DNA from 3 places in the Caballeronia sp. M1242 genome. Region 1 is predicted to be linked to each of the others. Evidence: predicted binding sites of a transcription regulator. Region 1 holds the regulator's gene; each other region holds the start of a gene.
The links. The regulator FliA, encoded in region 1, starts transcription of late flagellar genes. The targets are predictions, from matches to a motif close to CTAAAGTTTNNNNNNNNNNNGCCGNTA.
Positions count from the first base shown of each region.

Region 2: a site for FliA is predicted at 2,383-2,409, ahead of motA (flagellar motor stator protein MotA). Genes of this name have one in related genera too.
Region 3: a site for FliA is predicted at 1,506-1,532, ahead of JYK05_RS09320 (DUF4088 family protein). Genes of this name have one in related genera too.

Region 1 covers NZ_CP071129.1:2,780,996-2,784,625, forward strand. Annotated here, with positions in the region: gene JYK05_RS26665 (hypothetical protein) at 1-59, opposite strand, end outside; partial or broken gene JYK05_RS26670 (histidine kinase dimerization/phospho-acceptor domain-containing protein) at 435-521, shown strand; gene JYK05_RS13010 (diguanylate cyclase) at 859-1,941, shown strand; gene JYK05_RS13015 (RNA polymerase sigma factor FliA) at 1,946-2,677, opposite strand; gene JYK05_RS13020 (MinD/ParA family protein) at 2,698-3,615, opposite strand; gene flhF (flagellar biosynthesis protein FlhF) at 3,608-3,630, opposite strand, start outside.
Region 2 covers NZ_CP071129.1:119,516-123,145, reverse strand. Annotated here, with positions in the region: gene JYK05_RS00565 (response regulator) at 1-334, opposite strand, end outside; gene motB (flagellar motor protein MotB) at 435-1,424, opposite strand; gene motA (flagellar motor stator protein MotA) at 1,462-2,322, opposite strand; gene flhD (flagellar transcriptional regulator FlhD) at 2,740-3,060, opposite strand.
Region 3 covers NZ_CP071129.1:1,996,290-1,999,919, reverse strand. Annotated here, with positions in the region: gene JYK05_RS09325 (ATP-dependent helicase) at 1-643, shown strand, start outside; gene JYK05_RS09320 (DUF4088 family protein) at 656-1,420, opposite strand; gene JYK05_RS09315 (AzlD domain-containing protein) at 1,562-1,885, opposite strand; gene JYK05_RS09310 (AzlC family ABC transporter permease) at 1,882-2,559, opposite strand; gene JYK05_RS09305 (AraC family transcriptional regulator) at 3,021-3,630, opposite strand, start outside.

The DNA of each region.
Region 1 (3,630 bases):
TCGCCCTTTGCAATGAGCACCGGATGGAAGTTCCCTTCGCGGTCGCGCGGAATCTCGATGTCGAGAAAGTCGTCGTCTGTCGTGAAGCGCTCGTGGCTCGTGCTGTCGAGGTGCGCGCCGTCTTCGCGTAGCCCGTCTCGTAGCCGAGGTGCGCGTCTGCTCGCCGCCTAGCGCGCGCTCGGAAATCGTCTTCATTTGCGCGGCCAGTTGCTCTCTCATTCGCGCGGTCAAGCGTTGCGGCCACCAGTCGCTGGATCAACTCGGGGTCGGGGCTCAGTCCTTCGCCCGATTCGCTCGTTGTTTCTTTCTAACGTTTGCGTGGCATAACAAGGCTCCTTGGCCGTCAGTTCATGCCTCAAAGAATCGCCGCGTCGAAATAACGGCTGTGCCGCTTCCGACGAACTGGGTGGTGAAGCCTCGTGGATGACGGCATGGACGAATTCCTTGCCATGCTCGCGCATGAGTTGCGCAATCCGCTCGCGCCGCTGCGCACCACACACGAGGTTTCGGTTAGGCTCCACGGCGCTGGCTTCCGCGTGGGCTCCAAGCAACTCGGACGCGCCCGATCAATACCTTCGCCCAATTGGCTCGTTTCGTTTCAGCCACCGGCTGCATCGGCCATGCTGATTCACCGCTGCTCGGCGTACACGAAGGCCCTTGATTGCAGGCTCTACAACGGCATAGTGAAAGACAAAGGTTTGCTGGTTCGATCCCAGCCGGGCGCGGCAAGTCTCACATCTGTCGCTTCGTCGTCATCCCCACGAAGCTCAAGCAACGCAACGCTTTGCCGTTAACCCTACGGCCGACCGCGCCCATGACAAACGCGCCGAACGAACAAGAAAAAATCGAGGGGTTCACATGCAGCAGGCCCACCACCCGCCACGCTGGCCTCATGCGTTTGCATGGGCGGCGCTTCGGCATCCCGAACGCGAGCAAGCCACGCTGCGCGTCGTGCTCGGCGCCGCGGTGCTGCTTGCCTATACTTGCTACGCGTGGCTTAACCCTTCGCGCGATGCGTCGCTGGTCGCGCAAATCGTCGGGCTCTATGTGGTGTACGGCGCGGTCACGCTGCTGATCGTCAGCCGGATGGCGTCGCCATCGAAGAAGCGGCTCGTGGTCACGACCATCGCCGATCAGGCGCTCGTCGGCGCCGCGCTCGCCGCAGGCGGCGAAACCGCGCTGCCGCTCTTGTGGGTGGTCTTCTGGTTTCTGATCGGCTCGGGCTGCCGTTACGGCAAGCGCACGCTCGCCGTTTCCTGCGCCACCGCGATGACCGTGATCGGCGCGCTCGCGCTCTGGCAGCCGTGGTGGAACGCTAACCTGTCCGCCTCGCTCGGGCTCGCGTTGAGCGTGCTGGCGGCATCGGTGTATCTGACCGTGCTCGTCGATCGTCTCGGCAACGCCAATCGCGATCTCGCGCGTCAGGCATCGACCGATCCGCTCACGGGTCTCGCGAACCGCTACGCGCTGGAACACATCGTCAATCGCACGATGTCCGACGCCACGCAGGACACCGTTCTGCTTCTGATCGACCTCGACGGCTTCAAGGAAGTCAACGATACCTACGGTCACGCAGTCGGCGACCTGCTATTGCAGCAGTTCGCCAACGTGCTCGCCCGCCGCATGTCTAATAGCGACACCGTGGCGCGCCTGGGCGGCGACGAGTTCGTGGTGCTCGCGCTTCAGGCGCAGAGCCGCACGGCCGTCCTCGCGATCACCGAGGGCATTCACACGGCGCTCGCTTCGATCACGTCGGTGGATGGCCGGCCGGTTTCGGTCTCGGCGAGCATCGGCGCGTGCATGCTGTCGAGCGCCGCCGACGCTCGCCACGCCGACATCCACGCCGTGCTGCGCGCCGCCGACCGCGCGATGTATCGCGCGAAAAGTCTCGGCATCGGCAAAACGGTGTTCGCCGAAGCGCGAGACTTCGAAGCCGGCTAGCGCATTACGCCTCGACGCTCGTCCACGACTGCTCGCGCAGCTTCGCGCGCAAACGGGCGACCGCCTGGCTGTGCAGCTGACACACGCGCGATTCGCTCACTTCCATCACCGCGCCGATTTCGCGCAGGTTCAGGCCGCGTTCGTAGTAGAGGCTCATCAGCAGCTTTTCGCGTTCCGGCAGCTTGTCGATGGCTTCGATCAACGCGCCGCGCAGGCTGTCGTCGAGCAGCGCGGACAGCGGGTCCGAACGATCGACGCAATAACGGTCGAGGAACGGCTCGTCGTCGGCGGAGCGATCGAAGTCTTCGTAGTAGATCAGCTGGCTGCCGTGCAGGTCTTGCAGCATCGACTGATATTCGTCGAGCGGCATCTTCATGTGCTCGGCGATTTCCACTTCGCTCGCGGCGCGGCCGAGGTTCTGCTCGACCTTGTGCACCGCCGATTCCACTTCGCGCGACGTCTTGCGCATGCTGCGCGGCAGCCAGTCGTTCGCACGCAGCTCGTCGAGCATGGCGCCGCGAATGCGCTGGCTCGCGTAGGTTTCGAACTGCGCGCCCTGATCTTCCTTGTAGCGGCTCGCCGCATCCAGAAGACCGATCATGCCGGCCTGAATCAGGTCGTCGAGATCGACGCTCGCCGGCATTTTGGCGACGAGCTGAAGTCCGAGCCGACGAACGAGCGGCGCATATTTAGTCAGGACGTCCGACTGAGAGAGTTTGCCTTGGGCGTTGTACATCTGAGTCACCTTAATCTTGATCACATCGACGCCGTACTGGTCAATGCATGACTGGAAAACATCGACGCCATGCGCCCCGTCTCCCGTCCGCCCTTGTCAGCCTCGCCAACCGAAAACCGCGCGTCATTCCGGACCTGCGTCTCGCGCTCAGACGGCGCGGGCCGCATCGGCCAATGCAGAAGCTCCGCCGCGATCTGCCGGTAGTCGCGCGCCGCGGCTGTCGCCGGGAACGCTTCCACCACGCAGCGCGAGAGCTCCTTCGCCCGAGTGACGCGCGCATCCTCGGACACATACCCTGCCTGCACGAGCGACACGGCCAGATACCGGCTCGCGACGCCCGACAGGTTGGCGAACGCGACCGCCGCGTCGGCCGGGTTCTGCACGTGATTCACGAGCACGCGGAACTGGCCGATCGCATGGGCGTAGTGCAGACGCTTGATGCACGCGTACGCCTCGGTGATCGCGGACGCGGCCACCCGCGTCACGATGAGAAAGTCATGCGCCTGCGCCGCGAGCGACGAGAGCGCGCCGTATCGATCGAGCTGCGCGTCGATCAGAACGATGTCCGCCTGACCGTCGAGCAGCGCGCGGCACTGCGCGGCGTCGTGGCTGATGCGTTCGTCGCGTGGCGCGGCGAGCAGCGAGAAGCCGAACGGCGTGCGCGTCACCGCGTCCTGAAGCGCTTCGCGGCCGGACATCACCGCGGCGAGCGCTCCTGCGCCCGACGTTCCGGCGAGGCGCGCAGCGGATGCCGCGTTCGCCCGCTCGTCGATCACGAGCACGTCCTTGCCATGCACGGACAGCGCCGCGCCCAGATTCACGACCGCCGACGTGCAGCCGATGCCCGCCGGCCCGCCCGCCACCGCGACCACGCGCGTACCGCCACGCGTGAGGAGCCTTCTCAGACCTTCGGCCTGGTCGAGCACGAACTTATCCAAAGCGGACCTCATGCA
Region 2 (3,630 bases), 270 kb from region 1:
AAAGGTCCGGGTCGAGCGGTTTCTCGATCCAGCCCGTCGCTCCTGCCGCGCGCGCCGCTTCCTTGAACGGCTCGCCGCCTTCCGTCGTCAACACGAGAATCGGCGTCGCGCGGTAGGCGTGGTTGGCGCGCAGCTCCGCGATCAGGTCGAGGCCGCTCTTTTGCGGCATGTGCTGATCCGTGAGCACTAGATCGAATCGCTCGGCGAGCGCCCATTCGAGCCCTTCGTTGCCGTCGGACGCCACCGTTACCTCGTAGCCCGCCGTCGTCAGCGTGGCAGAGAGGATTTGCCGCATGGCTGCGGAATCGTCGATTGCCAGAATGTTCTTGATCATGTGTCGCCTTTGGGTCTGCGCCTCGCTGCCTCTTGTCCGGATGACGGCGCAAACGTGTGGAGTCTTGAGCGTTTTTTATGCAGATTTGCTCGTTGCACGCTTATTTCCGCGCCGCGCCCGGCACGATCCGGCCGAGAAGCGGCGTCGCGCCGGGCGCGAAGGCGTCCGAAGCGTTATCCAGCGTCGCGGCCGAGCCGCCGTCGTCGCGCAGCATCGAGGCTTCCGCGCGGTGATTCAGCACGATGATGCTGATGCGCCGGTTCTCCGGATCGAGCGGGTCTTGCTTGTTCAGGTTTTGCGTGGACGCGAGGCCGAGCACGCGCAGCACCTTGGCTTCGTCCATGCCGCCCGCGACCAGTTCGCGCCGCGACGCGTTCGCGCGGTCCGCCGACAGTTCCCAGTTGCTGTAGCCCTTTTCGCCGCCCGCGTACTTCACGGCGTCGGTGTGGCCCTGCACGACGATGCGGTTCGGCACGTCGTTCAGCGTCCGGCCGATTTCGCGCAGGATGTCGCGCATGTACGGCTGCACGCTGTTGCTGGAGAGCGCGAACATCGGGCGCTTCTGGGTATCGACGATCTCGATGCGCAGGCCCTGCTGCGTCGACTGGATGCGGATCTGCTGCTTGAACTGGTGCAGCGTCGGATTGGCTTCGAGCGCGGCCATTAGCTTGACCTGAAGGTCATGAAGGCGCGCCTGCTCGCGCCGCTCGAGTTCGCCTTGCGCGGCTTTCAGCAGTTCCTCGTCGGCTTTCGCGGTCGGGCTCTGCGCGAATTGCGTCTTGCCGTCCGAACTGCGGGCATCGCCCGGATCGTTGCTCGAAATGTCGCGCCCGCCGCCGGTGATGATGCTGTTGTCCATGCCGACGCTCTTGCCGCCGACCATCGCCGCCTTGAGCGGCATGTTGAAGTACTCCGCGATGCCGCGCCGCTGCACGGGCGAGGTCGACGAGAGCAGCCACATCAGCAGGAAGAACGCCATCATCGCGGTCATGAAGTCCGCGTACGCCAGCTTCCACGCGCCGCCGTGGTGGCCCTTGCGGCCCGCGACGATGCGCTTGATGAAGATGGGACGGTCTTTTTCGCTGCTCATCGCAGGGCTCCGGTCGGGGTCGCGAGGACGAGGCGCGTCACTTCGCCTTCACCCGGCGCACGTGCTCTTCCAGTTCGGAGAACGACGGGCGCTCCGTGGAGAACAGCACCTTGCGGCCGAACTCGACGGCAATCGCCGGCGCGTAGCCGTTCAGGCTCGCGAGAATCGTCACCTTGATGCACTGGAACATCTTCGTCTGCTCGGCGACGCGCTGCTCCGCGACGCTCGCGAGCGGCCCGATGAAGCCGTACGAAATGAGAATGCCGAGGAACGTGCCGACGAGCGCCTGCGCGATCATTTCGCCGAGAATGGCGGGCGGCTGATCGGCGGAGGCCATCGTATGCACGACGCCCATCACCGCCGCGACGATGCCGAACGCGGGCATCGCGTCGCCGACTTTCTGCAGCGCCAGCGCGGGCGCTTCGCCCTCGACGTGATGCGTCTCGATCTCTTCGTCCATGAGGCTTTCGATTTCGAACGCATTCATGTTGCCGCCGACCATGAGCCGCAAGTAATCGGTCATGAACTCGACAATGTGATGATCCGCGAGCAGCTTCGGGTACTGGCTGAAGATCGGGCTCTTGTGCGGGTCTTCGATGTCGGCTTCGAGCGTGAGCGTGCCTTCCTTGCGCGCCTTCGCGAGCAGCACGTAGAGCAGGCCCATCAGCTCCATGTACACGTCCTTGTTGTACTTGGAGCCTTTGAACAGAGTAGGAATGACGAGCAGCGTCGACTTGATGGTCTTGACGCCGTTGCCGAGAATGAAGGCCCCGATGCCCGCGCCGGCGATCATCAATATTTCGACCGGCTGTACGAGCGCGCCAAGATGGCCGCCTTCGAGCGCGTAACCGCCGAAAACGGACAGCAATGTCACGAGCGTTCCAACGAAAATCAGCACAGTCGGGTCCTCAGGGTTGGGAATGCGGTACGGCCGGCGCACATGCGCGGTTAAGACTGTTTACGGCACGCGGGTGGAAAACTTTGGGCGGGCTGGCGGGGGCGTTGGGTGCGGGGCGCTTGCCGGTCCGGCCGTTCGTCCGTGTGCGCGAAGGCGTGGATTCAGCACGGGCACGGATCGAAGGCGCGGGGCGGAGCACGGTCGAGTCGCCGCCGCGCGGAGTGCGCCGGATACAGAACGAGCCGGTCGTGGTCATGAGGCGTCGGTAAGGGGCCATCACTGGAGCCGGTCGGCCGAAAACGCCACATCGAGCCGGTGGCGCGATGGACTCCCCTCGAAGCGCGCCGTCTGATCGATCGGCCGCATTCACGCGACGGCGCGACCTCAAAGTTGCCGTCGGCTTGCTGCGTAGCCCGTTTAACCGATCTCGATCGCCGCATCCGAAAGCGCGACTTGCAGCTCCGCCTGCGTGAGCGCCGCGCGCTTGTCTTTGTCGGCAAGCGAAGTGAGGATCGCGTGGTCGTCGAAACGGAAGCGGCACAGCACATGGCTCGAAGCCGCGATCTTCACCGCCTGCGCCGGCGTCAGCGACGACACGATCTCGGCCACCTCCTCGGACAGCCCGAGGCGATGCATCGCCAGAACGCGGTCTTCCCGAAGCAGCCGCTGCGCGAGCAGCACATACGACAAGTTCACCTCGCGGATTTCCGCGAGCGTGCTCATGGTGGTGGCCGTCATCTTTCCCCCGAGTCATTGCATGGCTGGTCAGGCCCAGCGGGAAACGTTTGCTCGGACGCGCTCAGTCGCGACGCGTCCGGCCCCGCTCGTCTTGTCGGCCCGATTTTCCGGCAACGCGCCCATCGCGGGAATCGGAAGAACCTGCCGACGCGCCGACAGACTTTCGCCCGAAATCGTGTAGGAAAAGTTCGTACATGCGCAGTCAAATTTGCTGCGCGTCGGCAAATGCCTTTATCGGCAGCGGCCGGATGGACTTGAGACCAGTGCGGGCACGGCGCCTGCTACCGGGTGCCTCGCCGCTCGCATTGCCAGTCGAAATCGTCTCCTTCGACCGCTTGAGTGCAATTTTTGACTTCGTAACAGCCGGTGTTTCGCGCTGTAACAAGGTTAAGCGATTGAAAAATGACGTGAAATGCCGCTCTCGATCCCGATAATGAACGTAAGGGATAACCCGGTCGAGAGCCGGGCCGATCTTTGGGCGGCGTGAGCGACACACCGCGGCCCGCCCGAATGGCATCGCGCAACGCTCGACCGGAGCGCCACAGCGGTGTCCACACAACAGCTTTCATG
Region 3 (3,630 bases), 780 kb from region 1:
CATGGGCAAGCTGTGCGGCCGCGAATCGCCGTGGCCCGCCGAATTCGAGATGATCCGCCGCTGGTACGAGCCGCACCTCGAACGCAATCACGAAGACGCGGCTATCCGCATCGGCGACGTATTGCAGATGGAAAGCATCGCGTCCACGTACCCGACGCGCGAGCGTTTCCTCACCGAACTCACGCTCGATCCGCCCGACGCGACGAGCGACGAGTCCGGCGTGCCGCTCATCGACGAGGACTATCTGATTCTCTCGACCATCCACTCGGCGAAGGGGCAGGAGTGGCGCAACGTGTTCGTGCTGAACGGCGTGGACGGCTGCATTCCGTCCGATATGGGCACGGGCAGCGACGAGGAAATCGACGAAGAGCGCCGCCTGCTGTATGTCGCGATGACGCGGGCGAAAGAAGATCTGCACATCGTCACGCCGCAGCGTTTCTACGTGCACAACCAGACGAATCTCGGCGATCGCCACGTGTGGGCGCAGCGCACGCGCTTCATTCCGCCGCATCTGATGCAGCACTTCGAGGCCGGCGCATGGCCGCCGGTGCCGGTCGCGGCCGCGCCGACGGCGGCGGGCCTGGCCGCGGCGGCGAAAGCGAAGATCGATATCGCCGCGCGGCTGAAGGGAATGTGGGAGTAGGGCCGCGCTCGTTCAGCGCGGGGCGCGTGAGGCGCGCGGCACGCGCGGCGCGCTGCCGAAAATGCTGCGCAGCCACGCCGCGAAGCGCGTGAAGCCGTCGTAGGGTTCGTCGACGAAAAGCTCCGGCCGCATCGAGCGCAGATATTCCAGCAGTTGCTGCGCTTCCTGTTTCTGGATCGATCCGTAGAAGATGCCCAGCCGCAGCAGCGCGCGCAGTTCGCCGAGCTTTTCGCGCGCGGTGGAGCCGACGTTCGTTTCCACCGCGATCTTCGCATCGAAGACGCGCTGGCGCAGCGAATCGGCGAGCCGCCAGGCGGGCGTCTGCATCTTCTGCTCGACTTCGCGGATATCCACCGCCGCCGACTTGATCTGCGAGGCGAGCACGTCCACCTGCGAGGCGTCGCCCTTGGCTTCGGTGACGATGGCCGTCGCCCATTCGCGCGACGCTTTCACCAGATCCTCGGCGCTCCAGTCGGAGCGGATCGCGAACGCGAAGCCATGCTCGGCCGCCTGCCGGATCAGAATTTCGACGACATCCGGGAACTCCTTGTCGAGCGCGCGCTTGGCCCACGCATACTGGCCGTGCGTGAGCATGCGCTGCACGGCCTGCTCGGTGAGCGGCGTGTCGTTGTCGAGCAGCTTCGCGCGCAAAAAGTCCTCGAACGACGGCGTGACGAACTGCGGGTCGAGCTTGAGCGACAGACGCAGGAACGCCTCGAAGTCGCGATTCAGCGACGCGATCGTTTCATCGCGCAACGAAAGAGTGATTTGACGCATGTCGGTTTCCGGTTCCGCGCTCGGCTGGCCCGATGGCGGGAAATGCTGTCGGCCTGCCGCGCGGGCGGAGTCCGTTCGTTTCAGATAACGGCGGAGCGGCCGGAAACTTGAGGGCTCTAGAAAGGCGCCTCGCTTCGGTGTTCAGCGCAGCACGACGAGCTGCCAGACGAAGAACACGCCGAGCGATACCGCGATCGTTAGCAGCGCGCGGCGTGTCAGCGCGCAGACGGCGATCGCCGCCAACGCCGCGATCAGTTGCGGATTGCGCCACGTCAGCTCGGCGCCGTTGCCGTGCGGCGAGACCGTCATCGGCACGATGATCGCGGTGAGCACCGTCACCGGCACGAAGCCGAGCGCCGTGCGCACGACCGGCGCAAACGACAGCCGCTCGCCGAGCACGAACACCGCGGCCCGGATCAGATACGTGACGAGCGCCATGCCGACAATCAGGATGACGTAGTTCATTGCGCGCGCTCCTTGGCGTCTTTCATGCGCGGTTTCTGTTCGATGAGCGTCAGCAGCAAGCCCACGGCGACGCCGGCGAGCACGGCCGCGAGCAGCCCGAGCTTGTACGGCCAGCCTTGCCACGCGAACGACAGCACGCCCGAGGCCAGCGCCGCCGCGATGAAGCGCAGCGCCACGAGTTGCGGAACGATGATCGCGATGAACGTGGCGACCATCGCGAAATCGAGCCCGAGCGACTTGAGCCCCGGAAACGCTGCGCCGAAGAAGAGCCCGATGAGCGTCCACGCTTGCCAGTTCGCATACATCGCGAGACCGGAGCCGAGAAAGTAGTGCGGCCCTGTTTCGCCCGGCGCGCGCGCTCGATAGTGCGCGTAGGCGACGGCGAACACTTCGTCGGTCAAGAGGCCGGCCAGCGCCCAGCGCCAGCGCGCGGGCAGATGCGCGACGTAGGGCGCGAGCGTCGCCGAATAGAGCACATGGCGCAGATTGACGACGAAGGTCGTCGCCCAGATGACGGCGAAGCTCGCGTGTCCCGCGATCATGCCGGCCGCGATGAACTGCGCCGAGCCCGCGAAGACCGCGAGCGACATCAGCTGGCCGTGCCAGAGCGTGAGCGGACTAGCCGTGACGAGCGTGCCGAAGATCACGCCGAAGGGCGCGGCGCCGATCATCATCGGAATGGTGTCGCGAGCGCCGGCGGTGAGTTCCCGCCAGGCGTTGCCGGATGGTGCGTTCAAGATCGTCCTCCTGATTCGCGGAGGATAAGGCGGCGTGAATGCGAAAGCTTGTACGTTCTTGCGGTGTCAGTGTTGTCGCGCGCGGTTGCTTGGGCGGACGCGGCCGTGATGCAGATTGCGGTGCTGTGCGGTCCCGGAGTGGTTTTCGTTGCACGCGTCGTGCGTGCGAAACGAGGGTGCATCGGCGTGGTGGGCGTCGGTGTTGGCGTTCGTGTTGACTTTGGCGTCACGGTCGGGTCGCGCTCGCCGCCGACGGCACGCGACTCACGCCCTCCTGCAACTCACCGCCAGCGCCCCCGGCGCAACGCGGAACGGCTGCTTGCCGTGCCGCGTGAAACAGCCGCGGTCGGCGAAGCCTCTCGCCGTTCACGGCGAGCAACTCCCGCACTCCCGGCCAATCACCGCCAGCGCCCCGGCGCGACCCCGAACGCCCGCTTGAAATGCCGCGTGAAGTGGCTCTGATCGGTGAAGCCGCTCGCCGCCGCGACCTGCGCGATCGACGCCCCCGCGCGCAACGCCGGCAGCGCCCGCGCAATACGCAACTGATTGCGCCACGCATGCGGCGCGAGACCCGTTTCGCGCGTAAAAAGCCGCGCCGCGTGAAAGGTCGAAAGGCCGACGACGCGCGCCAGTTCGGCGAGCGTGACCGGTTCCAGCAGATCGTCGGCGAGGCGGGATTTCATCGTGGCGACGCGGGCGGCATCCGCGGCGGGCGGCCCGCACGATGGGCGTTGCAGCGCGTGCCGGGCGAGCAGCGTCGTCACGGCATCGACGAGCGCAGTCTCAGCGGCGAGCGGATCGGCGCGGGTGGCGTCGTTTGTGGCATCGCTCGTCAGGCTCTCCAGCGCCCGATGCGCGCGCAAAAGCCGGCGCGCGAGATCGTCGTCGCGGATGATGTCGGTCGAGAACCACGGCGAGCCCGCGCGCGGCGACAGCTCACGCGCGAGCGCTTCCACGAACGGCACCGGCAGATAGAACACGCGATAACGCCACCCGGCATCGACGGCG